DNA from 4 places in the Propionispora vibrioides genome. Region 4 is predicted to be linked to each of the others. Evidence: riboswitches for the same ligand, from Rfam matches in the RefSeq annotation. Region 4 holds a riboswitch; each other region holds the start of a gene.
What was found. Region 4 has a riboswitch for cobalamin ahead of BMW43_RS13695 (TonB-dependent receptor). Riboswitches for the same ligand answer to the same signal wherever they lie in the genome.
Positions count from the first base shown of each region.

Region 1: another riboswitch for cobalamin. It lies ahead of BMW43_RS14830 (TonB-dependent receptor plug domain-containing protein); the one in region 4 lies ahead of BMW43_RS13695 (TonB-dependent receptor).
Region 2: another riboswitch for cobalamin. It lies ahead of BMW43_RS14700 (NAD(P)/FAD-dependent oxidoreductase); the one in region 4 lies ahead of BMW43_RS13695 (TonB-dependent receptor).
Region 3: another riboswitch for cobalamin. It lies ahead of BMW43_RS14715 (acyl-CoA dehydrogenase family protein); the one in region 4 lies ahead of BMW43_RS13695 (TonB-dependent receptor).

Region 1 is NZ_FODY01000020.1:53,159-60,708, forward strand. It holds gene BMW43_RS14825 (glycerol dehydrogenase) at 1-833, shown strand, start outside; cobalamin riboswitch at 928-1,108, shown strand; gene BMW43_RS14830 (TonB-dependent receptor plug domain-containing protein) at 1,265-3,172, shown strand; gene BMW43_RS14835 (sugar phosphate isomerase/epimerase family protein) at 3,245-4,207, shown strand; gene BMW43_RS14840 (ABC transporter substrate-binding protein) at 4,393-5,352, shown strand; gene BMW43_RS14845 (FecCD family ABC transporter permease) at 5,362-6,411, shown strand; gene BMW43_RS14850 (ABC transporter ATP-binding protein) at 6,408-7,550, shown strand, end outside.
Region 2 is NZ_FODY01000020.1:13,816-21,365, reverse strand. It holds gene BMW43_RS14705 (NAD(P)/FAD-dependent oxidoreductase) at 1-484, opposite strand, end outside; gene BMW43_RS14700 (NAD(P)/FAD-dependent oxidoreductase) at 468-1,970, opposite strand; cobalamin riboswitch at 2,425-2,598, opposite strand; cobalamin riboswitch at 2,836-3,020, opposite strand; gene BMW43_RS14695 (SDR family NAD(P)-dependent oxidoreductase) at 3,157-3,915, opposite strand; gene BMW43_RS14690 (sirohydrochlorin cobaltochelatase) at 4,002-4,895, opposite strand; gene BMW43_RS14685 (sirohydrochlorin cobaltochelatase) at 5,088-6,122, opposite strand; gene meaB (methylmalonyl Co-A mutase-associated GTPase MeaB) at 6,382-7,503, opposite strand; gene scpA (methylmalonyl-CoA mutase) at 7,506-7,550, opposite strand, start outside.
Region 3 is NZ_FODY01000020.1:22,443-29,992, reverse strand. It holds gene BMW43_RS14735 (aldehyde dehydrogenase family protein) at 43-1,401, opposite strand; gene BMW43_RS14730 (acyl-CoA dehydrogenase family protein) at 1,445-2,587, opposite strand; gene BMW43_RS14725 (electron transfer flavoprotein subunit alpha/FixB family protein) at 2,612-3,658, opposite strand; gene BMW43_RS14720 (electron transfer flavoprotein subunit beta/FixA family protein) at 3,662-4,483, opposite strand; gene BMW43_RS14715 (acyl-CoA dehydrogenase family protein) at 4,528-5,670, opposite strand; cobalamin riboswitch at 5,881-6,064, opposite strand; cobalamin riboswitch at 6,307-6,491, opposite strand; cobalamin riboswitch at 6,734-6,917, opposite strand; gene BMW43_RS14710 (DUF1667 domain-containing protein) at 7,461-7,550, opposite strand, start outside.
Region 4 is NZ_FODY01000018.1:4,100-11,649, forward strand. It holds gene BMW43_RS13685 (energy-coupling factor ABC transporter ATP-binding protein) at 1-466, opposite strand, end outside; gene BMW43_RS13690 (tryptophan transporter) at 451-1,023, opposite strand; T-box leader at 1,118-1,389, opposite strand; cobalamin riboswitch at 1,539-1,721, shown strand; gene BMW43_RS13695 (TonB-dependent receptor) at 1,872-4,106, shown strand; gene BMW43_RS13700 (PepSY-associated TM helix domain-containing protein) at 4,128-5,465, shown strand; gene BMW43_RS13705 (hypothetical protein) at 5,590-6,168, opposite strand; gene BMW43_RS13710 (spore coat protein) at 6,285-6,599, opposite strand; gene BMW43_RS13715 (hypothetical protein) at 6,611-6,838, opposite strand; gene BMW43_RS13720 (STIV orfB116 family protein) at 6,945-7,280, opposite strand.

The DNA of each region.
Region 1 (7,550 bases), on a different contig from region 4:
GCGGCGGCAAAGCGCTGGATGTGGCTAAGGCAGTAGCTTATTACGCCAAGCTGCCGGTGGCGATTGTACCTACCATTGCTGCCACCGATGCACCCTGTAGTGCTTTGTCGGTTATTTATTCCGAACAGGGAGTCTTTGAGTCCTATCTGGTTCTGCCCAGAAATCCGGATTTGGTATTGGTGGATACGTCAATTATCGCCAAGGCGCCGATCCGCTTGTTTGTGTCCGGCATGGGTGACGCGCTGGCCACCTGGTTTGAGGCTGAGGCCTGCAGCAAAGCTCCGGCGCTTAATTTACCAGGCGGCTTGTCCACTGCGGCGGCGTTATGCCTGGCGCGGCTATGCTTTGATACTTTGCTGGACTATGGCTTTCCGGCCAAGCTGGCAGTGGAGAAGGGCGTCGTTACGGAGGCAGTGGAAAAGGTTGTAGAAGCCAATACTTTACTCAGTGGTCTGGGGTTTGAAAGCTCCGGGCTGGCGGCAGCGCATGCCGTACACAACGGGTTTACCCTGTTACCGGAAACTCATGCGATGTATCATGGTGAGAAGGTTGCTTTCGGCACGCTGGTGCAACTGGTAATGGAAAATAGAAAGACCGAAGAAATCGAGCGGGTTATAAAGTTTTGCATCGAGGTTGGGCTGCCGGTCACCTTGGCGGACATCGGCGTAAAACAAGTTTCCGATGAGAGAATCTACCAAGTGGCAGAAGCAGTTTGTGCCGGCGGCGAAACGGTGCATAATGAGCCCTTTGCCGTTACTGTCGACGGAGTCTATGCAGCCATTCTGGCGGCCGATGCGTGGGGCAAGCATTGCCTGAAAGAGTGGCGGAACTGAGCTTTTACAATAGTATACAGTATTTCACACCTGAACCGTTTGACATCGTTACCGTAATGTGCTATTTTTAACACGAAAGTTATAAATAGTACAAACTACATAGTAAGAAACAGGTGCCGTAAGGCTTAATAGGGAAGTCCGGTGTAATGCCGGCGCGGTCCCGCCACTGTAATGAGGAGCAAGGCCAAAAAAATGCCACTGGGATGAAAATCCTGGGAAGGTTTGGCTGCGCGATGATTCAGAGCCAGGAGAACTGCCTGTTTGACAATCACCGTTTGACCCACGAGCGATGGGAAGGGGATTTTAGATGCAGGTCTTTCGTTTTCATCTATCATCCCGGCTACATATGTGCCGGGATTTTTGATTGAGCGGCCCTATTTTCTAAGTCCTTCCCGCTCGCGTGGAGGACTTATTTTATTGGGGGGAAAACATTGAAAAGGAAAGGAAAACACAGTAAAGCCGTGCTCTGTGCCTTGCTCAGCAGCGCCGTTCTCTGCCAAATCCCGGGAATATCCTGGGCGGAAGGCGAGGATAACCAGTTTGATTTTGATCCCATCGTAGTAACAGCTACCAAGACACCGGTAAAGCTTTCAGAATCTAATGCCAACCTGACGGTGATTACCCGTAAGGATATTGAAGAACAGCATTACTCTGATTTATCGGAAGCCTTACGGAATGTACCCGGTGTAACCATCAATAATTTCGGTACAGGTATTGGTTATGAAGCGTCGAACATGCTGCGAATTAACGGTTCCGATAAAATCGTTGTATTAGTTGACGGTGTCAGAGTGGATGCGGCAGGGGTTAATTTTGCTGCCGCCGCATACGGCAATCTGGATAATGTGGAAAGAATTGAAATACTAAAAGGAGCCGCCGCCTCTCTATATGGGGCAAATGCCAAAGGCGGGGTTATTCAGATTATTACGCGAAAGGCTGAGGAAAACAAAAGTACGCTGACCTATACCGGCGGCAGCTATGATAAGGAAAACTATGCTTTCATGAATCAAGGCAAATCAGGCGATTACAGTTGGGTTGTTACCAGCCAGAAGGATATCATGGGAGATTATAGGGATGCTAACGGCACTACGGTTCCAGAGCACCGTAATGCAGAGACCACAACCTTTAAACTGACTAAGGCGATTAATGAAAAGTCGGACATAACCTTTGACTATCAGAAGTATCAGTCGGACTATATGTATTCGGGAACGAATTATTATCTAAGCCAGCGTAATCCGGGGAATATGGATAATTACAATTGGAAATTGATTTATAATAATCAATTAACGGACAATCTAAAAAACCGGCTGACTTTTTATAATGGTGTATATGATAATACGTTCCAAACCAATGATCCCTATTGGGGAATGGGTATAGGTACATCCTGGACAAAAGTAAAAACTATGCGGTTGCAGGACGAGTTTACTCAAACCTTTGCCGACAATCACACCGTTACCGGTGGTTTTGAATATTCACGGGACAAAGTGGTTTCCAGCGGGAATAAAAAGATCAGCAATTCTGCCTACTATGTTCAGGATGAGTGGGATTTGGACCGGCGATGGAAGCTGACTTCCGGCATCCGCTATGATGACAGTACGCAATACGGTTCCAATACTTCGCCACACGTCAATATCGGATATAAAGCCAGCGATGAGACAAATTACTATATTTCTTATAATAAATATTTTATTGTGCCGACCCCTTATCAAGTGTTTAATGACACTTACGGCAATTATAATTTGAAAGCGGAAAAAGGTGACAATCTGGAACTTGGTGTGAATCATCAATTAAGTGATACGTTGAGCACCGCATTTCATCTATTCAGAAGAGATTCCAGCAATGCCGTAGGGTTTGACATGAGTTCATATAAGTACGTTAATTTTGATGAAAAAGCTCATGGCTGGGACATTCAGTTAAACAAAAAGTTGACGGAGCAATTGAGTACATATATCGGTTATACTCACACTACTATCGATCCTACGGTTGAACGGTCGCAAAATGTAGATGGCTGTATTCCCAAAGGATACTGGAATGTAGGAGTAGATTATCGTCAGGAAAAATACGATGTTCATTTGCAGGGCCGTGGTGTGTTTGATAAACCAGGTCCGCAAAATAGTGCTGCTTATAGCAACTATTTTCCTGAAAACACCTATTGGGTATGGGATTTGGCCTTGAACTATAAAATAACCCCCAATACAAAAACCTTTTTGCGGGTTAATAATTTGTTAGATAAGTTCTATGCAGAACAGTCCTATGCCAGATCCGACTATGGCGGTAGTCCTGGTGAATGGTATACCAGCCCTGGCCGCAACTATCAACTCGGAGTTCAATATCAATTCTAAGCAACAGAGGAAAGAGAGAAGATGCCTGATGCCGGGGATCTTCTCTCGTAATTTTATTTTTGTGAGGAAGTCATGCTGCAACTTGTAAACTTATCCAACTACCAAACTGATTTAGATTTAATCAGCCATAGCGCCACCTGTCTTCGTCTGTTTCTGGAACGGAATCAGCTCGACGGTTTGGAGCTTATGCTCTGCGATGCCTGGGACAGCCGTATTCACCGGCCGGAATGGGTTTATGGCGTGCATTTGCGGTTTTGGCCCTATTGGCTGGATTTTTGGCGGGGCGATACGAAGGCTCTGGCGAAAAGTTTTAAGAATGAGGCAGAAATCAAAGCCTGCTATGGTGGTTTACACCGGGAAGATTGGCTTCAACTGTACCGGGAGAATATCCGCGCCGCCGGGCAGACTGGTGCCCGGTATGCGGTGTTTCATGTCAGTCATACTGCTCCAAGCGAAGCATTCGACTGGAACTTTCGATATAATGATTGCGAAGTAGTGGAGGCGGCTCTGGAAGTATTGAATAGTCTGGTCCAAGAAATACCGGAGCATATGACGTTGCTCCTGGAAAATCTTTGGTGGCCGGGAATGACTCTCACCAACAGGGATTTGACGGCCCGGCTTTTGGAAGGAATTGCCCATCCCAGAGTGGGCATTATGCTGGATACCGGTCACTTGATGAATACCAATCCGGCATTGACAACGGAAGAAGAGGGCGTGGCCTATATTATCGACACAGTAAAGGCACTGGGCAAATATAAAGAACGCATCAAAGGCATTCATCTGCACCGTTCCCTATCAGGGGAATATGTAAGGCGAAGCAGGCAAAAGCTAAAGACGGAATATACCATGGCGGAAACTATGAGCCATGTTTTGCGAATTGATGAGCATCTGCCGTTTAGCAGTCCGGCAGTCCGGCAACTCATTCAATATATACAGCCGGAGTATGTGGTGCATGAATTTATCCAGACTTCGCTGCAAGACTGGAGCGAGAAAATAACTCAGCAGCAGCAGGCCTTAGGCGTGTCTTCGAGCTAACGGAATGATCCATGGCGAGGTTTTTTTGCGCCAGGCGGATTATACCCCAAAGGGGCACGCGAATTTTTGCAGGAATAGCGGCCCCTATTCCAAAAAAAAATGTAATGAAGTATGGCATAAAAAGCGCCGTCAGGGAGCGTTTTGGATAGTTTGAAGATACGCCTTAGCGTAAGGAGGTAACCTTTTTGAAACAAAGATGGCTGAGCGTCTTATTCATATGGATGCTGCTGATGGCGTTGCTGAGCGGCTGCGGCCATGGCGCCGGGCAACAGCAGCCGGTGGCGGAAGATTATACGGTGACCGACAGTCAGGGGCACCCTCTGCAGTTAACCCATAAACCGCAGCGCATTGTTTCTCTGACGCTGGGAACCGACGAAATCATCACCGGACTGGTACCGGCGAACAGGATTGCCGCCCTGACTCATTTAGCGGAGGATGCGAGTATATCGAATATTGTGGAGCAGGCCGGAACGGTTCCGCATAAAATACGGGCCGAGGCGGAAACGGTGATTGCGCTGAACCCTGATCTGGTTTTGGTGGCCGACTGGCTGCCGGCCGATTTACCCCAGACGCTGCGTGATGCGGGTATACCTGTATACGTCTATAAAACTCCTCACACGATTAAGGAAGTGGAACAAACCATTACTGTCATCGCTCAGGTCGTGGGGGAAGCAGAGCAAGGCAGACAACTGGTCCGGACGATGGAGGAAAAACTGGCCGAGGTCCGGCGAAAACTGGACCCTGTACAAGCCGGGCAGGAGAAAGTCGTTGCCAAGCTGACGGCGGCCGGGGCAACCGGCGGGAAGGACAGTACGTTTGCCGATATCTGTGAGCAGGCCAGAACGGTCAGTGCGGCAGTAAAAGCCGGGCTTGGACCCTATGATATGATGACCAAGGAGCAACTGGTTGCTTCCCGGCCTGATGTTTTGCTGCTGCCGACCTGGGACTATCAAGGGAAAGCAAATCAGGAGACTTCGCGGACGGATATCATGAGCGATCCGGGACTGCAGAGTGTTCCTGCCGTACAAACAGACAGGCTGGAAGTCATTCCCGAACGGTATCTCAGTTGTACCTCCCAGTATATTGTATTTGGCGTTGAAGGAGTGGCCAAAGCGGCTTATCCGGATTATATGAATACCAAGTGAGGCTGATTAATGAACATATTACATAAATTAAGAGGCAAGTTCCTGCTTTTTACCGTGCTGTCTGTCGCCTTGCTGAGCACGGTAGGCTGGTCATTGATGACCGGACAGGTGACGGTGCCGGCCGATAGCGTGCTGGCAATTGCCGGACAGCAACTGGCGCTTCCTGTCGGTCAGGTTGCAATGCCTACGGCGGAACAGACCGCCGTTGTTTGGCATATCCGGCTGCCGCGGGTTCTGGTGGGAATCTTGGCCGGTGCCGCTTTGGCGGTGTCCGGTGCTGTTTTGCAGGGGATCTTTAATAATCCCCTGGCCGATCCGGGGATTATCGGAGTTTCCAGCGGAGCCGCTCTGGGGGCGGTGAGTGCCATCGCGCTGGGCTTGACTTCGCTAAACATCTTTTACATGCCCGTATGTGCCTTGCTGGGAGCTCTCCTGGCTGTCGGGCTTATCGTGCTGCTGGCGCTGCGTCAGGGGAAGCTGTCGCCGGCGATGCTGCTCCTGGGTGGGGTGGCGATCAGTATGCTGCTGGGTGCCGTGACGTCGGCTATATTGACAGTACTCAATGAGCAGCGGGTCAGAGAGTTTTTGTTCTGGCTGGTCGGCGGTCTGGACTACCGCCGCTGGGAGCATGTTTATATGGCTGCCGGGCCGGTGGTGTTGGGCATTATCGTCCTGTGCTGTATGGCGCGGCAGTTAAACGTTCTGATTCTAGGGGAACAGGAAGCCCGTGCGGTGGGAATGCCTGTGGCCAGGCTGCGCCTGACTTTTTTACTGCTGTCTTCGGTGACTACGGCCGCCGCCGTATGTGTAACGGGTACGATTGGATTTGTCGGCCTCTTGGTTCCCCATGTGATGCGGCTGTTGGCGGGACCGGAGCATCGTGTGCTTTTGCCGGCCTGTGCACTGGCCGGCGGCTTGTTTCTTGTGTTTTGTGACACCCTGGGCAGGGTTATTGTGCCAGCATTGGAGATTCGGGTAGGAATCATGACTGCTTTGGTCGGTGCGCCTTATTTTTTGTATTTGCTGTATAAGGCGCAACAAAAGGGAGGTCTGTCATGATGCAGGAGTCGGCTACGATCATTGATATCCGTCATATTCAGGTGGGTTACGGTCAAAAGACGGTAATCGGCGACGTGACGCTTACGGCAGGACCTGGAGAGCTTATTGGCATCCTTGGTCCTAACGGGTCGGGCAAAAGTACGCTATTGAAAAGTTTATGTGGTCTGTTGCCCTACAGTAAAGGTGAGGTGCTTTTATTTGGTAGACCGCTGCTGTCGATGAGCGAACGGGATAGAGCGCGCCAGGTGGCTTATATGCAGCAGGAAGTGCAGGTTTCCTTCGGGATAACGGCGCTGGATGCCGTGCTGACCGGCCGCTACCCTTATCTGCACTGGTGGCAGAATGAAAGCCCGGCCGACTACGCGATTGCCCGGCAATATATGTCCTTTGCCGGTGTGGGCGACCTGGCTCAGCGACCATTACATGAGCTGTCGGGGGGAGAACGGCAGCGGGTTATGCTGGCGAAAGCACTGGCTCAGGAAACGCCGCTGCTGTTTCTTGACGAACCGACTGCCAGTCTTGACCTTTCTTATCAGGAGGAAATATTCCGTTATTGTCAGCAAATTTGCCGGGAGGGCAAGACCGTACTTATCGTCGTTCATGACATCCGGCTGGCAGCTAAATTCTGTTCCCGGCTGATTCTGCTGTCGGCAGGCGGGATATTGTCCGATGGCCCTCCTTCCCAAGTGGTAACACCGGAGCATTTATATCAGGCTTTTGGGCTGCAGTCAGCCGTGTACGAGAACTATATCAGCGGCCAATTGGATATTCATACCTATGATAGGAGAAGTGCCGGACAACCCGGTAAGGCGATACATGTAATTGGCGGCGGCGGTACGATTGGCACCATTATCCGGGCGCTAAGGGAAAACGCCTATCCCGTAAGCTGCGGCATACTGCGCCAGGGGGATATGGACACCGCCGTAGCCATGGCCTTTGGTACCGACAATCTGGTAAGCCAGGCTTTTGGCCCTATCGGGCGGGAACTGGGGGAGCAGAACCGGCAAAAAATAGCCCAGGCCCACTATACCATCCTGGGTAATCTTTATTTTAGTCAGGAAAACCTGGATAATCTAAAAGCTGCCTTTACGGCCGGCCGGCTGATTATTGTGGAAGACAGCCCGATTAATAGCCGTGAC
Region 2 (7,550 bases), on a different contig from region 4:
GAATAACAATACTTTTTCCCGGAATACAGCCTTCCATATTAGTCATGCGCTGGGCAACTCCGGCGGTAAACACACCGGCCGGTCGCTCTCCGGGAATACGGATGGCGCCACGGGTGCGTTCCCGGCAACCCATGGTAAACACAACGGCCCGGCAATGAATTTCGCATAAGCCGTCCTGTGGGTTGGCGGCAATCACTGTTTTGTCAGACTGCACATCAAGCACCATGGTATCCAGCATCACGCGAATCGACTTTTTCTGTCCGACCATTTGGATATACCGTCGGGCATAACCGGGACCGGTCAGTTCCTCTTTAAACCGGTGCAAACCAAACCCGTTATGGATGCACTGTTGAAGAATACCACCCAATTCGCGGTCGCGTTCAATAATCAGTATATTTTCGGCGCCTTGTTCGGCAGCGCTATAAGCGGCGGCAAGGCCGGCCGGTCCACCGCCGATAATGGCTATGTCAACGAATTGTTTCACTTTGATTTCCTCCGGCATCAACTGGAATTTTGTCATAAAACAGATAGGACTGGGCCGTTTCCTTACGAATGGCGGTTAGCGGCACCTGCAGCTCACGGGCCAGAATAGCGGCCACCTTAGGTCCACAGAAACCACCCTGGCAGCGGCCCATGCCGGCGCGGGTCCGTCTTTTTACACCGTCAACCGTTTTCGCCCCGCAGGGAGAATGAATAGCAGCCACGATTTCCGCTTCGGTAACGGTTTCACAGCGGCAAATAACGCGTCCGTATAATGGATTTTTACGAATGAGCGTTTGTTTCTGCTCATTTGATAATTCACGGAATACAATTTTGGGTTCATTATGGCTAATAAATTTTTTCTTAGGCAGCAGCAGCAAACCACACTCTTTTAAAAGTTCAGCGACAAGCTCGGCAATGGCCGGAGCAGCCGTCAAACCAGGCGACTGAATACCAGCGGCATGAATTAACCCGTTAACAACCGTTGATGGACGAATCACAAAATCATCGCTATCGGCAACGGCCCGCAGACCGGAAAACTCGGTAATCGATGCATTAAGCGGTATAGCCGGGAACAAACGTTTAGCGCCTGTGATAACTTCCTGGAAACCGGCGGCGGTTGTCGCCAGATTTTCTTTGGCGGCTATCGCCAAATTCTCCTCCTCAGGCATATTCTGGGCGTTCGGTCCAATGAAAGTATTACCGTGTACGGTAGGTGCAACTAAAATACCTTTCGAGTGCTTGGTTGGTGTGGGAAATAGTACGTGATTCACTCTGGGTCCGGCGTTTTTGTCAAATAATATATATTCGCCTTTACGCGGAGTAAGGGTAAAGCTGCTATCACCTGCCAAACGGGCGACCGTATCGGCATAAAGTCCAGCGGCATTGATGACATAGCTGGCTGTAATCGAGCCTTGCGGTGTCCTGACCCCGGTAATCCGGCCATTGGTTATTTCCATATTGGTAACAGGACATTCTGTGAGAATTTGCACGCCATTTTGGGCGGCGTTTTCGGCAAACGCAAGCGCAGCATCAAACGGAAGAAAGATTCCTGTCGAAGGCGCCCACAACGCGCCTTCAGCGTTCACTAAGCCGGGTTCCTTGGTCAGCGCTTCCTCCCGGCTCAGCAAAGCCAGCCCAGGCACTTGGTTCTGGTTTCCCCGGTTCAAAAGTTCCGCTATGGTCTGCAGCTCTTCTTTATCAGTAGCAACAACCAGTGAACCTATCCATTGGATGGCAAGGGACAACTCCTCCCGCAACGCATGGTACAGAGCATTACCCCGTACATTTAATCTGGCTTTCAGCGTCCCCGGTTTGGCATCGAAACCCGCATGAAGGATGGCACTGTTTGCCTTGGTGGTGCCAGCGGCCAGTTCCGGTTCCTTTTCCAGCAGGACAACGCGTAGCTGGTATTTGGCTAATTCCCTGGCAATAGCCGTACCAACGATACCGCCACCAATGATAACGACATCGGACTTAAGTGTTGACATGTTTTCACTCCCTGTATGACTGCAATATTAATTAATAGAAAAAATAAAAAAACCGGATAAACATCTGCCGTTCAGACATTTATTCGGACTTCTCTTTGTTCTGTCCATCTAGGAAACCACTGAATTATTCGCACTGCACGTCCGTCCAGACGGATTTTTTTCCGTCCGGCTGCGTCAGCCAAACCCCAATTATCAGCGACTCCCTATTAAATTGTATCAGGCATAGCTTTATATTCACCGCCATTCGATATTCCGGCCAGTTTACCGGCAAACATAAAATAAGGACGTATTCTCATTTATGCAAAAAAAGCAGGTTTCCTTTATGATCAACCGCACAGCCGTAAAAGTTGATTACAAAGGAAGCCCGCTTTCCCAGCCGTTTCCGGACAACCCAAAAACAGCCTATGGGTATAGACTTTCCGTCGTAATCGCCTCCCCGTCGCTCGCAGGTCAATCGGTGATTGTCAGATAGGCAGTTCTCCTGGCTTTGCGTCATCGCTTCCCCAATCCTTCCCAGGATGAATATCCCAGTGGCCTTGCCTTTTGGAGTCACTCTTCATTACAGTGGCGGGACCGCACCGGCCTTCCCTATTAAGCCCCGCAGGGCACCTACCTCTTTGCGTATTTCATTATAAAAATCCACAACAACTGCCCGCTCCAATCCGGCAGTCGTAACCAGAGTCCCCCCTTCACAACATAAAATAGGTTTCTTTTGTCATCAACTCTCGCCTGCTGCCGAAAAAATTGATTACAAAAGAAACCTATCTTCAAAGCGCCATACAGGATGCCTAAAAAGAGGCAACCCAAAGACAGCCTATGCATATAGACTTCCCTTATAATCGCCTTCCCGTCGCTCGCAGGTCAATCGGTGATTGTCAGATAGGCAGTTCTCCTGGCTCTGCGTCATCGCTCCCCCAATCCTTCCCAGGATGAATATCCCAGTGGCCTTGCTTTTTGGAGTCACTCTTCATTACAGTGGCGGGACCGCACCGGCCTTGCACCGGACTTCCCTATTAAGCCCCGTAGGGCACCTACCTCTTTACGTATTTCATTGTATATTCATAACTTTCTCATTTAACATATCATGCAGCAAACAGGAAGTCAAATAAAAAGCCTTCTATATAATGTATACACAGGCTAAATATTGAATACAGTATTCTCTATCTTTTGTTTGGCAGCCAAATCCTTAACAGGCGGTCAGTCCGCCATCGACCGACCATAACGCGCCTGTAACAAAGGCGGCCTGCGGCGAAGCCAGAAACAAAATTACCTGAGCCACCTCATCGGGCGTTCCCAGCCGTCCCAAGGGATAAATACCGGCCATATCCCGCAGTGTTCTTTCTCTGTCCGCAGCCTGCTCTAATTGTTTTTCCAGCAAAGGTGTATGAATATCGCCGGGGCATACGGCATTGACCCGGATGCCATAGGGCGCCAATTCCAGAGCCAAAGCTTTGGTAAAAGTGTTGACAGCCCCTTTTGCCGCGCAATAGGCAGTACACAGCCAGTTGCCCTGCAGCCCGGCATCGGAAGAGACATTGACAATGGCGCCGCCCTTGCCTTTCTTTAATTCCGGCACGGCAAACTTAGCAATAAAATAGGTCCCTTTCATATTCACATCCATGATCGCTTCATAATCATCCTCGTTAACCTCTTCAATGGCTTTCTCCTGATAGGTACCGGCACAATTAACGACAATATCCAGCCGGCCCATAACCTTACAGGTTTGGACGACCGCTTTCTGACAATCAGCTACCTTAGCCACGTCAGCTTCGATGTAGCAGACTTTCCCATATGAGTCTAATTCCTGTACCGCTTTTTCGCCTTTCTTCCGGTCCCTTCCCACAACGGCAACTCCGGCGCCTTGCTCCAGGAATAGCCTGGCTGCCGCCAGGCCAATACCGGAGGTACCGCCGGTAATGAGTACCGCTTTTCCCTGTATGTTCATTGCTTACCCCTTTCGTCCGTTTATCCTGTCCGGACGGCCGCTAACTACGTCTTCTGAAAAAGCTTTCCCTCCGGTAGTTCTTCTATTCAGGAAAAGTCCTTTTTCTCAGCGATAGCATCTTTAACATGCTGGACATAAATATCCTGAATCGCCGGGTTCTCACCAACCCCCTGCAAACAAACGCTTACTTCAAAGCCGGCGTCCTGCAGCCGGGACTGAAAAGAATCAGGCTCATCTCCCGCCATATCCCGTCTGGCATGTTCGCCGGCTACCAGCAGCAACGGAATAAGGGTGACTTTCCTGACACCATCGGCTGCCAGCCGCCTGATCAGATCTTCCACGGCAGGATAGCCGTCCACGGTAAATACATACACCTGCCCAATTCCCGCATCCTGCAGCTTTAACTGCAGGGCAGCATAAACAGCATTGGCCGGGTGCAAACCGCCATGCCCCAACAGAGCAATCGCTTCCTGCGGCCCGATTGGCGGAAAAGTCCGGCGTACTGCCTGTATGGCAGCCAAATAGTCATCCGTTACGCCTTCCTGACCGGCATAATAGAGAAGCGGCCTGCCCAGATAAAGATTTTCAAAAGCCTGTTTATCCCGGTAAGTCTCCACGACTCTGCGCACTTTGTCATACTCATAACCGGCTTCCATGTGCAGCGGCTGGACAACTACCTCACGAAAACCCTCCTCAGCCAGTGCAGCCAGTGCCTGTTCCTCGGTCAAATACCGTATACCTTCCCTGGTGTTAATCCGCTCAATGACCCGTCGCGAGGTAAACGCCTGACGTACGGTATATTCCGGAAAGGCCAGCCGGATCTTTGCTGTTACCTGATCAATGGCCGCTTGCCGGGCCTCCGGATAGGTAGTGCCAAAGCTCACAACCAAAATTGCTTTTCTATCGTTTGCTGTCTGTCCGGCAGACAATGGTACTACTGCTTCCGATGGTTTTCTGACAATCCTTGCATCTATTTTCATCTTTTTAACTCCGTTTCATCAATCATTACCGCTGCGCAGTCCCTATTACTTCTTTTAGTCATTAACCTGTTTTCTTATTTCACTATGCTTTATAGTTTGTCCTGCTCTGATAACGATATAAAATTCACTAAAAAAACTCTCCCTGCGGCGTTTTATCGTCAGCAAGGAGAGTTGGAGAGGGCATAGCCAAATTTATTTCATCATCATGCCATGGCCTTTTTCCTTCACAGGAGTTGCGGCTTCCAGGGCATCCCACGCTTCATTAGCCCGGTCGACAAACAGTTTGCGGATAGCTTGGTTTTCACCAAGACCGTGGATGTACGGGGTGACTTTAAAGCCTTCTTTTTCCAGGATGGATTTATGCGATTCCGGTTCGCTGCCAGCCATATCGTTGTTGGCATGGTCTCCGGCCACCATCATCATCGGAATCAGCGTAACATTTTTAATACCCTGTGCCTTCAACTGAGGAATAACTGTGTCCAAATGAGGCCAGCCTTCTACCGAATAGACATAGGTATTTTTGAAACCAAGTTCAGTTAAACGGTCCTGCATAACGGCATAGTAAGCATTGGACGGATGCGGCGTACCATGAGCCATCAATAAGACGGCATCCTTTTTGCCAGTCTTAGGGAATTCAGTACTAAAGGCTTTCATAGCCTCAGTCACATCATCACGTTGGTTTTCCTGTCCCATCCAGTACATCAGTGTCGTACCCAGGGTCATTTTCTTGAACTGGCTCTTATAGATATCGAAAATAGCGGTGTCATAGGCATATTCCATACCCGGAATGACATCCAGCGAGGTCAGGGCAATACGGCTGTAGCCTTCTGCCTTAAGTTGGGCCAGAGCTTCTTCCGGTGTGGGGATCTTAATTCCTTCATTGGCCTGAATCCGGTCAACAATAATATGGGAAGTAAAAGCCAGCACCACTTTGGTATTGGGATGAGCCGCCTGAATGTCTGCCACCGTTTTTTCAATGGTGGCCTTGCGGGAATCAGTAAAGGTTGTCCCAAAACTCATAACCAAAATAGCATCTTTATTTTCCAGGTTCTGCAGCGAAGGTGTTTCCGAAACGCGAACACCAATTTCCGCTGCCTGTTTCAAGGCCGGAGTGGCATCCTTCACTTCCGGGTTTAACTGATAAGCGGCAAAGCCGGTTGCCGTCAAGCCCGTCATCATAGCACATACCACAGATGCAATCAACAGTTTCTTTCCACTAAGTCTCATTATTTCTACTCCCTTATACATTGAATTGCAGGAGAAATAACCCTGGTGCTCCTGCTAGTCACCGGCTAGACAGTTTTTAACTTATCCAAGAACCTTTCGCCTGTAGGCGACACCTCTCCTTCTATGATAACCTCTTCAATTTATTATTTGGCAATCTTTTTGCCCTTGTCAGCCCAATCCGGACCGGCTCAGGGCGCAGTGCGAAAAGAAACTTCCGCAACTGGCCTGATTTTTCAATCCGTTGACGACAACCGGGCTATTATGACTGCTCAAACATACCAATTAACCGGTTAACCGCCATAGTAGCCGAGACCTTGCCGGTGATAACATCCTGTTCCACGGCAGTCTTACCGACCCGTACGGCCGGATTTTGGAAAAACAGATTATGCAGGTGCTCCTCCACCATAGAGTACACCCAGGAAAGAGTCTGTGCCTTGCGACGTCCTTCGAACACACCGGAAGCCCCCATCCTGTCCCGGAACTCACAGACCACCGACCAGATATCGTCAATTCCCTCGCCGCTCAACGCTGAGCAGGTATAGGCCTTGGTCTGCCAGCCTTCGGTTGCCGGACGCAGATAATGAAGAATACGTTCATAGTCCACCCGGGCGGCCAGAGCACGCCGTCTGTTATCGCCGTCGGCTTTATTGATCAAAATGGCATCGGCCAGCTCCATGACACCTTTCTTCATGCCTTGCAGTTCATCGCCGGCACCGGTTAACACAATCAGGAGAAAGAAATCCACCATAGACCGGACGGTGACTTCACTCTGTCCGACCCCCACCGTTTCCACCAGGATGACATCATAGCCGGCGGCCTCACAAAGCAGCAAAGTCTCCCGGCTTTTCCGGGTTACGCCGCCCAGCGTTCCGCCTGATGGCGAGGGACGGATAAAGGCCTGTGGTTCCTTGGACAGATTCTCCATCCGGGTTTTATCACCCAGGATGCTGCCCTTGGTCACACTGCTGCTGGGGTCAACCGCCAGCACCGCCACCTTGTGCCCGGTCCGGCACAACCGGCAGCCAAGAGCTTCAATAAAGGTACTCTTGCCGGCACCGGGCACCCCGGTAATGCCAACCCGCAGTGACTTTCCCGCATAGGGCAGCAATTGCTGCAGCACCTGCTGGGCCATATCCATATGAGCCGGGGCATTGCTTTCAATCAGGGTGATAGCCCGGGACAATAAGACTCTGTCACCGGCCAGCACACCCTGCACGTAGTCTTCGACCGTCAGTTTTTTTCGTTTTACGGCAGCCGCCGTCTGTCCTTCGGGCCGGCCCTGCGGCAGGCCGTCATGCCCGCCAGCCACACCGGTCATGACCCGGCAGGCAAATTCATTGCCCGCATCCTGCGGCGTCCACTCCGGTTTATAGGTACTCATCGTTACGCCTCTTCCCAGTCCAAACGGTTCATTAATTCTTCCAATAC
Region 3 (7,550 bases), on a different contig from region 4:
CTCGTCGTGCCGGTATGCTTACTAAATCAGCAAATTCCTGACTTAGCCCCAGATTTCTTTGGCCGTGGGAATGGTAGTATCTTTCATGAAAAAGCCGATGCGGGATACATTAATCAAATGTTCATAGTTCAGGTTTTCAGAGATGCTGTTATTGCCCCACGAACCGCAACCCAGGGTAGTCGTCGGGTTAAAGCCGTTGTAGAAGCTGCCGCCGGCACCGGTGGAAGACGGTTGATTGACTACCAGGCGGCTGATCGGCAGCACAGCTCCGGCCTGGCGGATATGCTCTTCATTATGGGAATGAATGGCTGCCGTATGACCGGCTCCCTCATAAAGCAGATTGGTGTTGGCGATTTCAACCGCTTCTTCAAAGGTATCGTAGGGGAGGGTAATCATAATGGGGAACATTTTTTCCTTGCATAATAAATCTGCCGTACCCCGTCCCTGCGGTTTCAAAACGATAATCTTCGTATTTTCCGGCACGCTGACTCCGGCAGCATCAGCAATGTACTGCACCGACTTGCCGACCAGCGCCGAATTGATTTTTCCTTCGGGGAACATGATTTTTCTAAACTTATCAACGGTGGATTCATCCTGAATATAGTAAGCGCCGTTGCGTTCAAAAGCGGCCATGACAGCTACATGATCTTCCTTCGGCGCAATAATGCATTGTTCGCCGGAGCAAATAATCCCATTGTCAAATTTACGGCCCGCAATAATATCCTTAGCCGCCTGATCATAATCATAACCGCGATCGACGATAACCTGCACATTGCCGGCGCCCACGCCGTAGGCCGGTTTACCGCTGGCATAAGCAGCTTTGACCAGACCCATACCGCCGGTAGCAACCACTACGTCGGCAGCCTTCATTAATTCCTGGGTCAACTCCATCGTCGGCTCCTCAATCACCTGGATCAAATCTTCCGGAGCACCCAGTTTTTTCAGCTCGTTCCGCATTAAATTCACCGTATGAGCGGAACATTTTTTCGAGCGGGGATGGGGTGCCACGATGATAACATTCCGGCCCTTTAAGGCAAACATGGCATTGCACATAGGCGTAACAACCGGGTTGGTGGTTGGAGTAATCGCAGCAATAACGCCTTTAGGCTTCGCCACATAAAGCAAACCTTTTTCCGGTTCCTCTTTAATAATGCCTACTGATTTCTTATCCTTCAGGTTGTGCCAGATAGTTTGCGATTTACCCCGGCATTTGGCTACTTTGTCTTCATAGACACCCATACCGGTTTCATCTACCGCCTCTCTCGCCAGCATTTCGGCATTGTCATAGACCACCTGGCCAATGACCCTTACCAATTGATCGATCTCTTCCTGCGTGTAATCCTCAATGGCGCTCTGCGCCGCCTTGGCCTTCGCCATCAAAATGTCTATAGTTCCTTCCATTTAAATCCTCTCCTTACGTATGTTTTATAATTAAGTCGTACTTTCAATCTTTCAGCAATGCACCGGCAATAACCATTCGCTGCACCTGGTTGGTTCCCTCAAATATCTGGGTGATTTTGGCATCGCGCAGCAGACGTTCCACCGGAAATTCCCGCCGATAGCCATAGCCGCCAAAAATCTGCACTGCATCGGTAGCTACCGCCATAGCAATATCGGAGGCAAACAGCTTAGCCATCGCCGCCTCCTTGGCGCAGGACTTCCCCAAGTCTCTGGCGGCCGCCGCCTGATAAGTAAGCAGCCGCGCCGCCTCCACTCTTGTCGCCATATCGGCCAATAAGAAGGAAATTCCCTGATTGGCAACGACCGGTTTGCCAAACTGCTCTCTTTGCTTGGCATAGGCCAGCGCATAATCCAGCGCGGCCTGGGCAATCCCCAGAGCCTGAGCCGCCACGCTGATGCGTCCGCCATCCAGCGTCGTCATGGCGATCTTAAAGCCCTGCCCTTCGGCTCCCAGCAAATTCTCTCCGGGTACATAGACATCCTGGAAAATCAATTCCCTGGTCACCGAACTGCGGATGCCCAGCTTCCGCTCGGTTTTACCAAAGATAAAGCCAGGCATGCCCTTTTCCAGAATAAAAGCGCTGATTCCTTTGATTCCCTTGCTTTTATCGGTCATGGCGAATACGACATAGGTTTCCGCCTCACCGCCATTGGTAATGAAAATCTTATTGCCCCGCAGCCGGTAGCCGTCGCCCTGGCGGGTGGCTGTGGTCTGCTGCCCGGCCGCATCAGTACCTGCCTGCGGTTCGGTCAGCGCAAAAGCCCCCAGCCGCCTTCCTTCCACCAGCGGTTTCAGATACCGTTCCTTTTGGTCTTCCGTGCCATATTGGTAAAGCGGCCATTGACAGAGCATAACGGAAGCTGAAAGCGACACCGCCAGGCTGTCATCCACCTTGGCCAGCTCTTCCGCTGCCAGGATATAACTGAGACAATCGCCGCCGCGACCGCCATACTTTTCCGGGAAACAAATCCCGGTAAGCCCCAGCAGTCCCAACTCATCATACAACGAGCGGGAAAATTCCTCCGCCTCATCCCGTTCCTGCACGGTAGGCGCAATATATTTCACAGCAAACTCCTGACTCAACCGGCGCCATGCTTCTTGTTCCTTGCTCAGCTCAAACTGCACGTCTTTTCCCCTCCTTAGCCGGCCTTATGCCAGACGGCAGACCTCATCCTGGCTATTTTTCTGCAGTCCTTCAATGACCAGCGGTAAAATAGTTGCCACATCGGCGGTAACGCGAATGTCGGATACTTCAAAAATAGGAGCCTTCTCATCTTTATTGATAGAAATGATCAGCCCGGCATCTTTCATCCCGCAGACATGATGGGTGGCACCGGAAATCCCCACACCGATATACACTTTGGGACGCACCGATTTGCCGCTGGTGCCGATCATCTGATAGTCTCTGGCCCAGCCTTCATCCAGGGGCGGTCTGGTGCACCCCACGGCGCCGCCCAGCACGCCGGCCAGCGTTTCAACCAACTGCCAGTTTTCTTCGGTGGCTGCGCCAAAGCCGCCGGCCACCACAACTTCCGCTTCCTCCAAAGGTACGCCCTGCACCGGTTCATAGCTGACACCAATCGCTTGTACCAGCCCTTTGTCCTTAACCAAGGCAGCGGCAGGATCATGATGCTCCACTTGATAGTGGTCATGAGGGAAACAAAGCGCTTTGCCCAAAATGCCGGGACGGACAGTTGCCATCTGCGGCCGGAGTTCGGGACATAAAATATCGCCCAGTACTTTGCCGCCAAAGGCCGGTACCACAGCCACCAGATTGCCTTGGTCATTTAATTTCAAATCCACGCAGTGGGCAGCCACCCCAGTCCACAATTTAGCTCCCACCGTAGGAGCCAGATCCGAACCGGCTGCCGTAGCGCCCATGAGAATCACCGACGGTTTTCTTTCTTCCACAAGTTCTTTAATGATGAGCGCATAGGCTTCATTCCGGAAATAACGCAGCGCGGCATGATCTACTAAAATAACAGCTTCCGCTCCGGCTTCCGCCAGCTTGGCCGGAAAGTCCGCCAGGTTAGTTCCTAACAGCACGGCAGTCACCGGTTCAGCAAGCTTTCCTTGCTCTTTTAACTCTCTGGCCTTAGTTAACAGCTCCAAGCTCACCCGGCTGATGCGGTCACCGTCCTGTTCGGCGATAACCCATATGCCGCGGTAATCTTCCCGCTTATAGCTCTGCTTCATTTCTTACGCCTCCTTAGCAACAACCGGAGTAATACCGGCCGCACGTATTTTTTCGATCAGGTTGGCCGCGATTTCTTCCGGCGTGCCGGTCAGGGCCTGGCCCTTGCGCGACAGGGAAGCGATGAAAATATCGCCCGGCCAGGTCGGTGAACCTTGCTGACCGATTTTTTTCGCATCAGCCTGCAGTTCCCGGTTGTCAATAACGGTCAATTTTTTCCCCTTGGCTTTGACGATGCCAAAAGCGGTGGTATAACGGGGTTTATTGACTTCCCGTGAAACGGCCAGTAACGCCGGCAAGGTGATGAGGTATTCGCCGGTAGCCGCCTCCAGTTTGACTTTAGCCTGAATTTTGCGCTGCTCCGTCAGGGCAAACTCCTTCACGTTCCACAAATGCGGTATTCCCAGACACTCGGCCAACTGAGCAGGTACCTGCGAGGTGGCGCCATCGGCACTTTCCGTACCGGTCAGCACCAGATCAAAGTCGCCATTTCTTTTTAGCCCCTGAGCCAGAGTGTACGAAGTGGCCAACGTGTCGGCACCGGCAAAAGCCCGGTCGCTTAAGAGCACGGCTTCATCGGCCCCCATGGCCAGTGCTTCGAACAATTCCCTTTTCGCTTCCGGCGGCGCCATGCCAATGACGGTAACTGTACCGCCATATTGATCCTTTAGCTGCAGAGCCGCTTCCAAAGCGTGCTTATCTCCCGGGCTGATAATGGCCGGAATTCCTTTACGGGTAATAGTTTTCGTCTTAGGATCAATGCTGATCTTATCGTAATAAGCCGGATCGGGTACCGATTTGATACACACCGCTATGTTTAGTCCCATAACAATCTCTCCTTATGCCTGATATAAATTAAGCTTCCAGGGAACTACTGTTTCACCGTTTCACCGGCAATGACCACTTTCAGAACATCTGAAGTCCCGCCGGCAGTCGAACCGGCCAGGGCGTCTCTTAAATATCTCCCTACGGGATATTCATTAATCACGCCATAACCGCCCATGAGATCAATCGTCCGTTTTGCCGCCCGGATTGCTCCTTCGGTAGCCGCATATTTGGCCATGGCAAACTCGGCGGAACAAGGGACGCCTTTGTCCTTCATTGACGCAGCCCGATAGGTCAGCAAACGGGCCGTTTCATAATCCAGCCGGTTTTCCGCCAGGGCAAACTGGATATTGGTCATGTGGTGCAGCGGCTTACCATAGATAATCCGCTCATTGGAGAACCGGACCGCTTCCTCCAGGCAGCCACGCAGAATCCCCAGATTAATAGCACTCATGCCGGCACGGCCTACTTCCTGAATGGTGCTCAGTGCCACTTTGGCACCTTTGCCCCGTTGCTCGAGCATTTGGGAAGCATCCACCCGGACATTGACGCAGCTTACATCACCGGTGTTAGACGAGCGCATGCCCAGTTTGTGTTCGGCTCTTCCCGGCGTATGCCCCGGCGTTCCCCGGTCAATCAGGAAGGCACTCAGTTCAGGCCGGCCTTTGGCATTTTTCCCGGTAACAACCGTCCACAGGTCAAGATCGGCAAGGTGGGCATTGGTGATAAAACACTTACGGCCATTGAGCACCCACTGACCGTCTTTCCATTCCCCATTAGCCGTCTGTCCCATGAAATTAGAGCCGCCGGTAGCTTCCGTCAGTGACAGCGCCCCGATTTTTCTGCCCCTGGCCAGATCAGGCAAATACTTTTGCTTTTGCTCTTCTGTGCCATAGTTCATGACACCGCCCATGCACAGTTGATGGGCCATCACCGTAATCGCCAGACCGGCACAGTGGCGGGCCAGTTCTTCCAGGCAGATAACCCGCTCCACGTAGCCCAAGCCTACGCCGCCATACGCTTCCGGCACAAAAATCCCGATTATCCCCATATCGCCCAGCAGGGGAAACAGTTCTGCCGGACAATGATCCTGCTCATCCCATTCCTGTGCTTTAGGAGCCACTTCCGCTTCCACAAACTCGCGTACGGCACGGCGAAGCATTTCCTGCTCTTCAGTAAATGTAAACATGCGTATCTCTTCTCTCCTTTTTATCTTTGTCTTAAGTCAAATAAAAATAGGTTTCCTTTGCCATCAACCGGCCTGCCGCCGTAAAAGTTGATCACAAAGGAAACCTATCTTACCGTACTATTTCGGGTATCCTTAAAAAAGGACAGCCTGAAATTAGCCTATGGGCATAGACTTTCCGTCGTAATCGCCTCCCCGTCGCTCGCAGGTCAACCGGTGATTGTCAGATAGGCAGTTCTCCTGGCTCTGCGTCATCGCTCCCCCAATCCTTCCCAGGATGAATATCCCAGTGGCCTTTCCCTTGGAGTCGCTCCTCATTACAGTGGCGGGACCGCACCGGTCTTGCACCGGACTTCCCTATTAAGCCCCGTAGGGCACCTACCTCTTTTCATATGTGGTTCTTATAGGACTATGGAACATTCAATCATATTCCCAGTGCCGATTTTCGCTTACCGATCTCTCCTTACCATAAAAAATAGGTTTCTTTTGCCATCAACCGGCCTGCTGCCGTAAAAGTTGATCACAAAAGAAACCTATCTTCCCAGCACTATTTTCGGTATCCATAAAAAGGACAATCTGAAAATAGCCTATGGCTATAGACTTTCCGTCGTAATCGCCTCCCCGTCGCTCGCAGGTCAACCGGTGATTGTCAGATAGGCAGTTCTCCTGGCTCTGCGTCATCGCTCCCCCAATCCTTCCCAGGATGAATATCCCAGTGGCCTTGCCTCTTGAAGTCGCTCTTCATTACAGTGGCGGGACCGCACCGGTCTTGCACCGGACTTCCCTATTAAGCCCCGTAGGGCACCTACCTCTTTTCATATGTGGTTCTTATAGGACTATGGAACATTCAATCATATTCCCAGTGCCGATTTTCGCTTACCGATCTCTCCTTACCATAAAAAATAGGTTTCTTTTGCCATCAACCGGCCTGCTGCCGTAAAAGTTGATCACAAAAGAAACCTATCTTCCCAGCACTATTTTCGGTATCCATAAAAAGGACAATCTGAAAATAGCCTATGGCTATAGACTTTCCGTCGTAATCGCCTCCCCGTCGCTCGCAGGTCAACCGGTGATTGTCAGATAGGCAGTTCTCCTGGCTCTGCGTCATCGCTCCCCCAATCCTTCCCAGGATGAATATCCCAGTGGCCTTTCCCTTGGAGTCGCTCCTCATTACAGTGGCGGGACCGCACCGGTCTTGCACCGGACTTCCCTATTAAGCCCCGTAGGGCACCTACCTCTTTGCGTATTCAATTGTGCTTTTTCGAACTTACTTGTTTAAAATACCATGAACCCGCAAAAAAGTCAAATCAGTTGTTGTGTATATAATGTATACACGGCGTAAATATTGAATACAATATTTTTCCCTGAAATTTTCCAATACAAAAACACGGCTCCGGATCGAAAAATAGACTGAGGCTGTCACAACATGATTTTTATTTATTTATAACAGCCTGTGGTGTGGCAAACCAGCTTGTCGTCCCTTTGTCATTGCCACAAAGGGACCCAAAAGGCTAGGCCTGTCCTCCAACATACTTGAAAAATTGCCGGCTTCCTAAAATCTGTAAACTCGCTTCGCTCAAACAAATACCCAAAGGGCACAGCGCGGATTTCTTAACGGAAGCCGGCAATTTTTCATCCTGCGGAACGTATGTTTCCGGAAAAGGCCGAACGGGGAACCAAAGAACAAGGCTCTTACTCTTAGTGCGACGGCCCCAGTCTGTTTTGGCGTTCTTCCTGTCAGCAGCAATGCTATACCGGACAAAAAGCGCAATCGCTCTACAATGAAACTCCGCCTATAACGGCGCTCCCGCCGTCGTAATATCTCTGGCGGCCACAATATCAATGCCGAGATTTAGTATATTACCGGTAATAATATCTCCTTC
Region 4 (7,550 bases):
AGGCAATGGCCAGCCGCTGCTTTTGTCCGCCGGATAAATCCGCTGTCCGCCGGCTTTCCTGCCCGGTCAGCCCTACCAGAACCAGTGCCTCTTTCACCCTTACGGCAATATCCGCCTGTTTCATCCCGCGGTTCTCCAGAGCAAAGGCGACTTCCTCCTCGACCGTCAAGGCCACCAGCTGGCTTTCATAATCCTGCATAACCAGCCCCACCTTTTCGGCAATCTCGCAAATCCCCAAATCGGTGGTCTTATCCTGTCCGAGCCTTACCTGTCCCGCCATAGCGCCCCCATAGTAGAGCGGTACGGCTCCGGCCACTGCCAGGCACAGCGTCGTTTTGCCGCTGCCGTTAAAGCCGGTCAGTACCGCAAAATCCCCCGGGGCAATACGGAGCGACACATTCTCCAAGGATTGTTTAGCAGCCTTGGGATACAGATAACTCAGACCGTCAATTACGATTTCGGACATGACGCGCCTCCCTTGGCCTCGAACAGCCGTTGCGCCGGGAAATACAGCAGTTGTGTGATTAACGTATTGATGGCGGCCGTCACAAATACCACCGGCAGCATACCATACAGATAGGCCTCCAGCGGCAGCGACAGCACCACCTTCAAAATGCCGGTAAACACCAGCCCGCTCGTTACGGTGCTCAAGAAGCCGGTTACAGCCGGCCGGATGTTTAACGAACCAAGTTTGCGTTCAGCCAAGGCACTGACCAGCAGGGTGCAAACGACGGCTCCCGCCAGTTCGCTGACCAGATTTCCGTAAGGAAAGGCCGACTTGGAAAAAGGAATATTAACCGCACCGGCTACCAGCCCGATGCCGATCGCCTGCCCCAGGTTAGGGCGGATCAGGTTTATCGCAATGCAGTACATGGCAATGGTCCAGTTGGGAGTCACCCCGGCAATACCCGGTGTAACCATCTTCAAAATGGCGCCAATAGCCAATAGCAGTGAAGTGACAGCCACCCAGCGATACTTTCCTCCCTTGGCCTCATAATGGATAAGTTCCGGTTTCTGTTCCATTTCCCATTCCCCCTTCGATGTATTGTCCGGCCCGGCCGGTTAACAGTAACAGTTTGCCATAAAGAAAAAACAAAAAACCCCTCATCACTACGACTGTAGGGACGAGAGGTTGTGCTAACTCACGCGGTACCACCCTGATTGGCCATATAACTATAGCCCGCTCACGCTAAGATACGAGACAACACTGTCTGATATCCTCTTTCCTGCTATAACGGCGAAAGACTCCGGCAGCGCCTACCCCAGCCTGGCTGGATCGGGCTGCACCTCACAGGTCCATTCGACATACCGAACAGTGCCAAACTCTCACTACCATTGGCTCGCTGCAACCTTCGCATTATGTGTACTCTTCCTGATCATAGGCGATCAACATATGTGTTTTCATACAGTATACGCTGTTTACAAGAGAAATGTCAATAGCCGTTGCCCTCCCTTAGAGTATGCATTTTTTGTCGAACCAGGCATTGACAACAGGAAAAACAACTGATACGATAACCCATAGTGAATAGCCAAAAATTTCATATCGTATTGAAACAGGTGTCCGAAAGGACTTAATAGGGAAGTCTGATGTAAAGTCAGCGCGGTCCCGCCACTGTATCAGGGAGCAAATTCGCAATTATGTCACTGGGGCGACAGCCTTGGGAAGGCGCGAAGGAGCAATGAACTGGAGCCAGGAGAACTGCCTGTTTAGCAATCACCGTTTGACCTGCGAGCGATGGGAAGGGGATTTACTTATTGTGAATATGAACAATGAGCTTTTCTTTGCGTGGGAAAAGCTCATTTTTATTTGCTTCCGGTCAAAGGTATGTTTGCTTTTATTTCAAAATTAACAGAGGAATGGGAGAGAACAGATGAATTTTACTACAAAAAGATTCGGAATTATGCTGCTGACCTGTATGACAATAGCCACATCGGTGCAAGCAGCTCCTTCGGAGGCAACTTCGGCGGAACCGGTGGCAACCGAAAGCAGCCAGGAGGCGGCAGAACAAACGGCAACAACAGCATCAGACCAAGTTCCGGAATATACCTTTGACGACTTTATCGTTACAGCAACCAGAGTCGCCGAAAGACTCAAAAATGTGCCGGCCAATGTGACGGTCATCACTGCGGAAGATTTAAAGAAGCGCAATGTTTTTAGTTTACGGGAAGCTTTGCAAAATGAAGTCGGCCTGTATGTAAAACCTACGGCAGAAACAAAGGATGCCTTGTCGATACGCGGCTTCAGCAGCGGCAATATTCTTGTCCTGTACAACGGCCAACAGATAAATACCTCTTTTGACAGCAGTGTAGCCTGGGATTCTTTCCCCATCAGCGACGTGGAAAGAATTGAAATTGTCCGGGGAGCCGGCTCCTCGCTCTACGGCGGCCATGCGGTTGCCGGCGTTATCAATATTATCACCAAAAAACCGAATCCGGCCACTGGTGAAGTAAAGACCGATCTGACCCTGTCAACAGGCAGCAACAATACCTGGCAGCGGGGAATTAGAATTGGCGGCAGCGCCAACGATAAGCTTTCCTTCAGCACCGGTTATGAAAAACGCTCCACCGACGGCTATGCCGGCTATTATTCCACGGCCAGCGGCAGCGCCTCAGGTACGGCTTCTGCAAGCGTAACACTGCCCAAGCTTAGTAACGGCAGCTACATAATTGGCGGCCGCGGCGAAAAAAGCAAACTCAGTGAGAATTACTTTATCGACCTGAATTACATACTGGATACAAGTAAAACAATCTCCTACTCATATATGCATAATAACTACCAGTATTCCTACAACAATCCCTTCACCTACGCTTATGATAGCAACGGCAATCCCATCTTCGGCGGCACCGTCTTAACCCAGGACAATACATATGTGACCTTGAAACCTTCCGCTTATCTGGGATATGTTGGTGAAAGAGATCAGGATCTTCACAGACTCAAATACGAAGATACAGAAAATAAGATCACTGTCGGGCTGGGTCTGTCCGATGTGACAAAAGAAGGTTACAGTTCTGCCAGTTCTTCCGCCAACTCAATCAACTGGACAGGCAGCGGCACCCTGGCGCTGTATCCCAGCAAAAATTATAATCTGGATGCCCAAAAAACCTGGGATTTCAGCCGCCATACCATCGTCTCCGGCTTTAGTTGGATAAAGGAAAAAATGACTTACAGTTCCTACGAGCTGAGTCACTGGCGCGACTGGAGCACAACGGGGGCTTTAACCACCCAAAGCGAAGGTTCCACCAACTCCTGGGCTATTTTCACCCAGGATGAATATGCCGTATCCGACCGCTGGACCATGTATACCGGGCTTCGCCTGGATCAGTACAATAAAGAAGGCGGCTACTGCATAGTCAGCAGTACCAGACAGGATTATCCCTCCGCCGAATTTACCGAACTGAGCCCAAAAATAGCTTTTTCATATGCTCAAAATGATCGGACCAAATATTACGCCAGTTACGGTCACTCCTTCAATCCCCCGACAATCTATAAGTTATACCGCCGAGCCGGAACTTCCATGAGTTCCATACAAGCCAATCCCGATCTAAAGCCGGAGACCTCAAACACCTTTGAAATCGGCATGAAGCAACAAATGGACCAGAAAACCTCACTGGGCGTTACTGTGTTCCGGGTTAAAACTGAAGACAAAATTGCTAAGGCAACCAAAAATTCGGTTACCGCTTACTACAATATGGACAGCGGTATGGCTAAAGGCATTGAATTTGAACTGAAGAGCAAGATGACCCCAACCTGGTCCTCCTATCTTAACTATACCTTTGAAAGCGGTGAAAATACATCCAGCGGCCAAACAACCCGCAACTGGGATATTCCCAAGCATTTACTGCATGCCGGTGTGGAATATAGCAAAAACAAAATAAACTGGTTAACCGATGTACAATATGTCAGTGAACGGCAAAGCCCGGATCTGTCTACCGGCGAATATACTTCCGAAGATGCTTTCTTTGTGGTAAATACCTCGCTGAATTACAAAGTGAATGACCAGTCTACCCTGCAATTTGGTATTCAGAATCTGTTCAACCGCAAATTTTACGCTTCGGAAGCAACCAGCGGCAGAACCTATAGTCTAAGCATGAATTATTCGCTCTAACCGCATCGGAGATATGAGTTTATGAAATATGTTTACAGCATCCACCGCTGGGGCAGTCTGCTCTGCGCCTTCTTTTTCCTAATGCTTTGTCTGACAGGGCTGCCACTTTTATTCAAGGAAGAAATTAGCGAGTGGAATCAACTGCAGCCACCGGAAAAGCCGCAGTCCCTAAGCTATGGCACACTTTGGCAAGGACTGGAGCAAGGCATTCAGACAATACACTCAGCGTACCCGGAAAAAAGAATCAAGGCTGTTTCCGCTAAGGCAGACAGGGGTGATCTTCTCTTTCGTCTGCAAGACTTGAATAATAACTCGCACCTGTCGGCCTCCGGAGCAGAAACGGAACAGCAGGTTGCCTACCAGGTAGGGACACAGATGCTAACCGATCAAAGCGGCATCGCGCTTAAATATCCTGCCCTTCAGGCTTTCCTGCAGTTTATGAGCACATTACACGTACGCCTGGGCTTAGGTAAAGGAGGTATGCTATTTTTAGGCTGCTTCTGCCTCTTAAGCTGTCTTTCCCTGATATCAGGATTTTGGCTTTATGCCCCGCTGATAAAAAAACTTCCGGCGGGAATGATCAGACGCCATTCCCGCCGCACGCTCTGGTCCGACTGGCATAAATTCACAGGGCTAGCCGCCGGGATGTGGGCTCTGGTATTATGCCTGAGCGGGGTGATGATCGTCCTATTTTCCCTGGGGTACAGCTCCTACCTCATGGCGGCACGCAGTGAAGCAGCACAGCAGCTGCCGGCTTACCGTCAAAACCAGATAACAGTGCCACCCTGGACAGCACTGCAGACAGCCAACCAGGCCTTAGACAATGAAGTCGTTATCTTTCTCAAAATGCCGGAACCAAAGAGCAATCTATATACCCTCTATATCAAGCCGCTAGCGGCAGGGCCTGACGACTTTATGGGACAACCCCTGTTTGTTGCTGCGTCTGCCGGCGAAAAAAGCGGCCCTGCGGCCTGTTTTCGCAAGCCGCTTCCCTGGTATTTGCCGGTTACCGCCGTGTTTGTCAATTTGCATACTCACAATCACGCTTTACTAGTGACGAAAATCATTTGGTCAGTTTATATTCTCATTACCATGGCTATGATTATCTCCGGCATCTATGTCTGGCTGACCCGTTGGAAAAATACCGTCTATCGGCAGGAAAACCCCACCGCACCACCTAACCTGCTAAAATCCGGTTGGGTTCTCCTGTCCATGTTCGGCCTTCTCCCTTTGGGAGGACTCGTTATATCGCTATACGGCGGCTATTTTGAAATGGCCGGCACCCTGGCTCTGTTTCTGCCACTGTTACTTTTTGCCATGGTGTGGTATAAGAACAAAATCAATGCTGACTCTCCATAAGTTTATTACAAACAAATTGCTGCCTTACTGCGGCATAACAAAACTCTCATCCCTACGGAATGAGAGTCTTTGTTATGCCTGCCTGTTAATCGAGACCGCAAGCAGGCCTTTTAATTGTCATTGTCTACAAATAGGTCATAACTTTTTGGTTGGCATCATCCATTGCCTGATTCAGCGCCTTGGTGATCGGATCTTTAAAACCGGTATAACCAAGCACCGCTTTATTTTCAGACAACCCAGTCACCTGGAAGGAAGTAACTTTATCTTGCCCGGCATTATAGAATTTATAGCGCAGCTTTGTCTTGGTCACCACTTTATTCTGAAAGTAACTGAGATGTCTGGTCGTAATCAGTTCCGAAATCTCCATGGCAATGACATAATCGGCATTTGTCTGCTTAGCCACTGCCGCTAGAACGTCCTTGTCAGGCAGTTCCATGTTGGAGACATCATAGCCTGCCTCATTTAACACCTTTTGTACTTCCACTGAAGGAATCCGGTGAAAATTTTGATTGGAGTATTGTTCAGTATATTTGCCGTTAACGATTTCCTCTACATACCCCGCCTTCTCCTCGGTTGAATTAAAGTACGGCACAATCGCGATATTGTATACCTTTTGCGAATCGGGAGTTTCCTGGGCCAATACGGTGTTTCCCATAACAAGAGCGAGTAAACAAAAAACTGTTAGAAGAACGATTTTTTTCATCATAACACTCCATTCAAGATTAAAATTTGATTATATCTTGAATTTCCAGGCATATTTTGTCGAAATAGGTACCTACCATAACAAAACCTGTCCAATAGTTGGACAGGTTTTGTTGGTTATATTCTATGCTGATGCTCGGATGGCAGTACTTGCATCGAATGAGTTACTACGGTTTGCAATTGCTGATTGGTTTCATCATAAGGATTTATCCAGCCTTTATGCAGCATCAGGTTAAGCAGCTGCCCGTGTCCCGTTAACATTTCAGAACCAAACTCGCTAAATAACTGTCTGACCTCAGGAGTTATAGCCACTACAGCAGCCGAAAAATAAGCATTGGCCGTCCCGGCTGCACTTACCGCCGCCATATAGGCCATAGTCTGGTCTGATGCCGTGTCACCTACGGAAAATATCGACCCTATTAACGATGCCATGGTATTCACCTCTACTGAACAGTATTTTGTTGGATATTGGGAACCATATTGTTTTCGGCAATAAACTCCTGCAGCCTGGCTATTCGTATCTCGGTTGCCTTAATTCCTACCTGGGTTACACTTTTCAGGTCCTCATCCTTCATGTTTATTAAACTGGTTTTAGCCATGGACAGGGCATGCATTTCGCCTTCCAGACTTTTAGTTAACGCCAGGACTTCAATAGCAGCAAGTTGTCTCATCGGGCAATCTCCCTCCTTTATGGATATCCTTCCCCAAAATATAAAAATCATCCTTTAAGGTAATTTGGCAGCGGGCAATAAAAAGCCGTCTTACGACGGCCATGTACTAAGAAATGCGCGATAGCAGTTGAAATTGATAACCGATTTTTTCAATCTCAGCCTTGGTAAGGACTACGCCTTCCGGCGATCGGCGGTTCAGCTTAAACACCAGGGCATCCTGCCCCGCTGCTTGCTGAAAATTAATCCGGTTAAAACAAATCTTTCGATTAAATAATTCGGTCAATAGCTCTGCCGTAGCCTCATGTCCTACGGCCGAAACAATCTCCGGCGCATCTTGCACCAGATCCCGGGCTTCCTGCAAACTGATCGTCCGGCAGGAATATTCACCGTCTGCCGTCACGATAGCGCCATTCAAGATAGCGAGCGGTTGACAATTTTTCATGGTCATTCTCCTTACACGTTCTCCTAACCGGCCCAAATGTTCTGTCTACTTTAAAAGTATAAAAGAATTCGCAGGAATTTTTTCGCAAGGCAAGGCAACGGAAGCACACATATCGGACATGTGTAAGTCAACAACAAGGAAGCATTGTGGAAAAGTCCCGTAAAGCAATTATGATTTTAGAGTAGACAGACCATTAGAAACCGGGCATTATCATTAGTATACCATAAAAGGTCCACCAGGTATCACATGATCCAACCAGCTATTACCAGC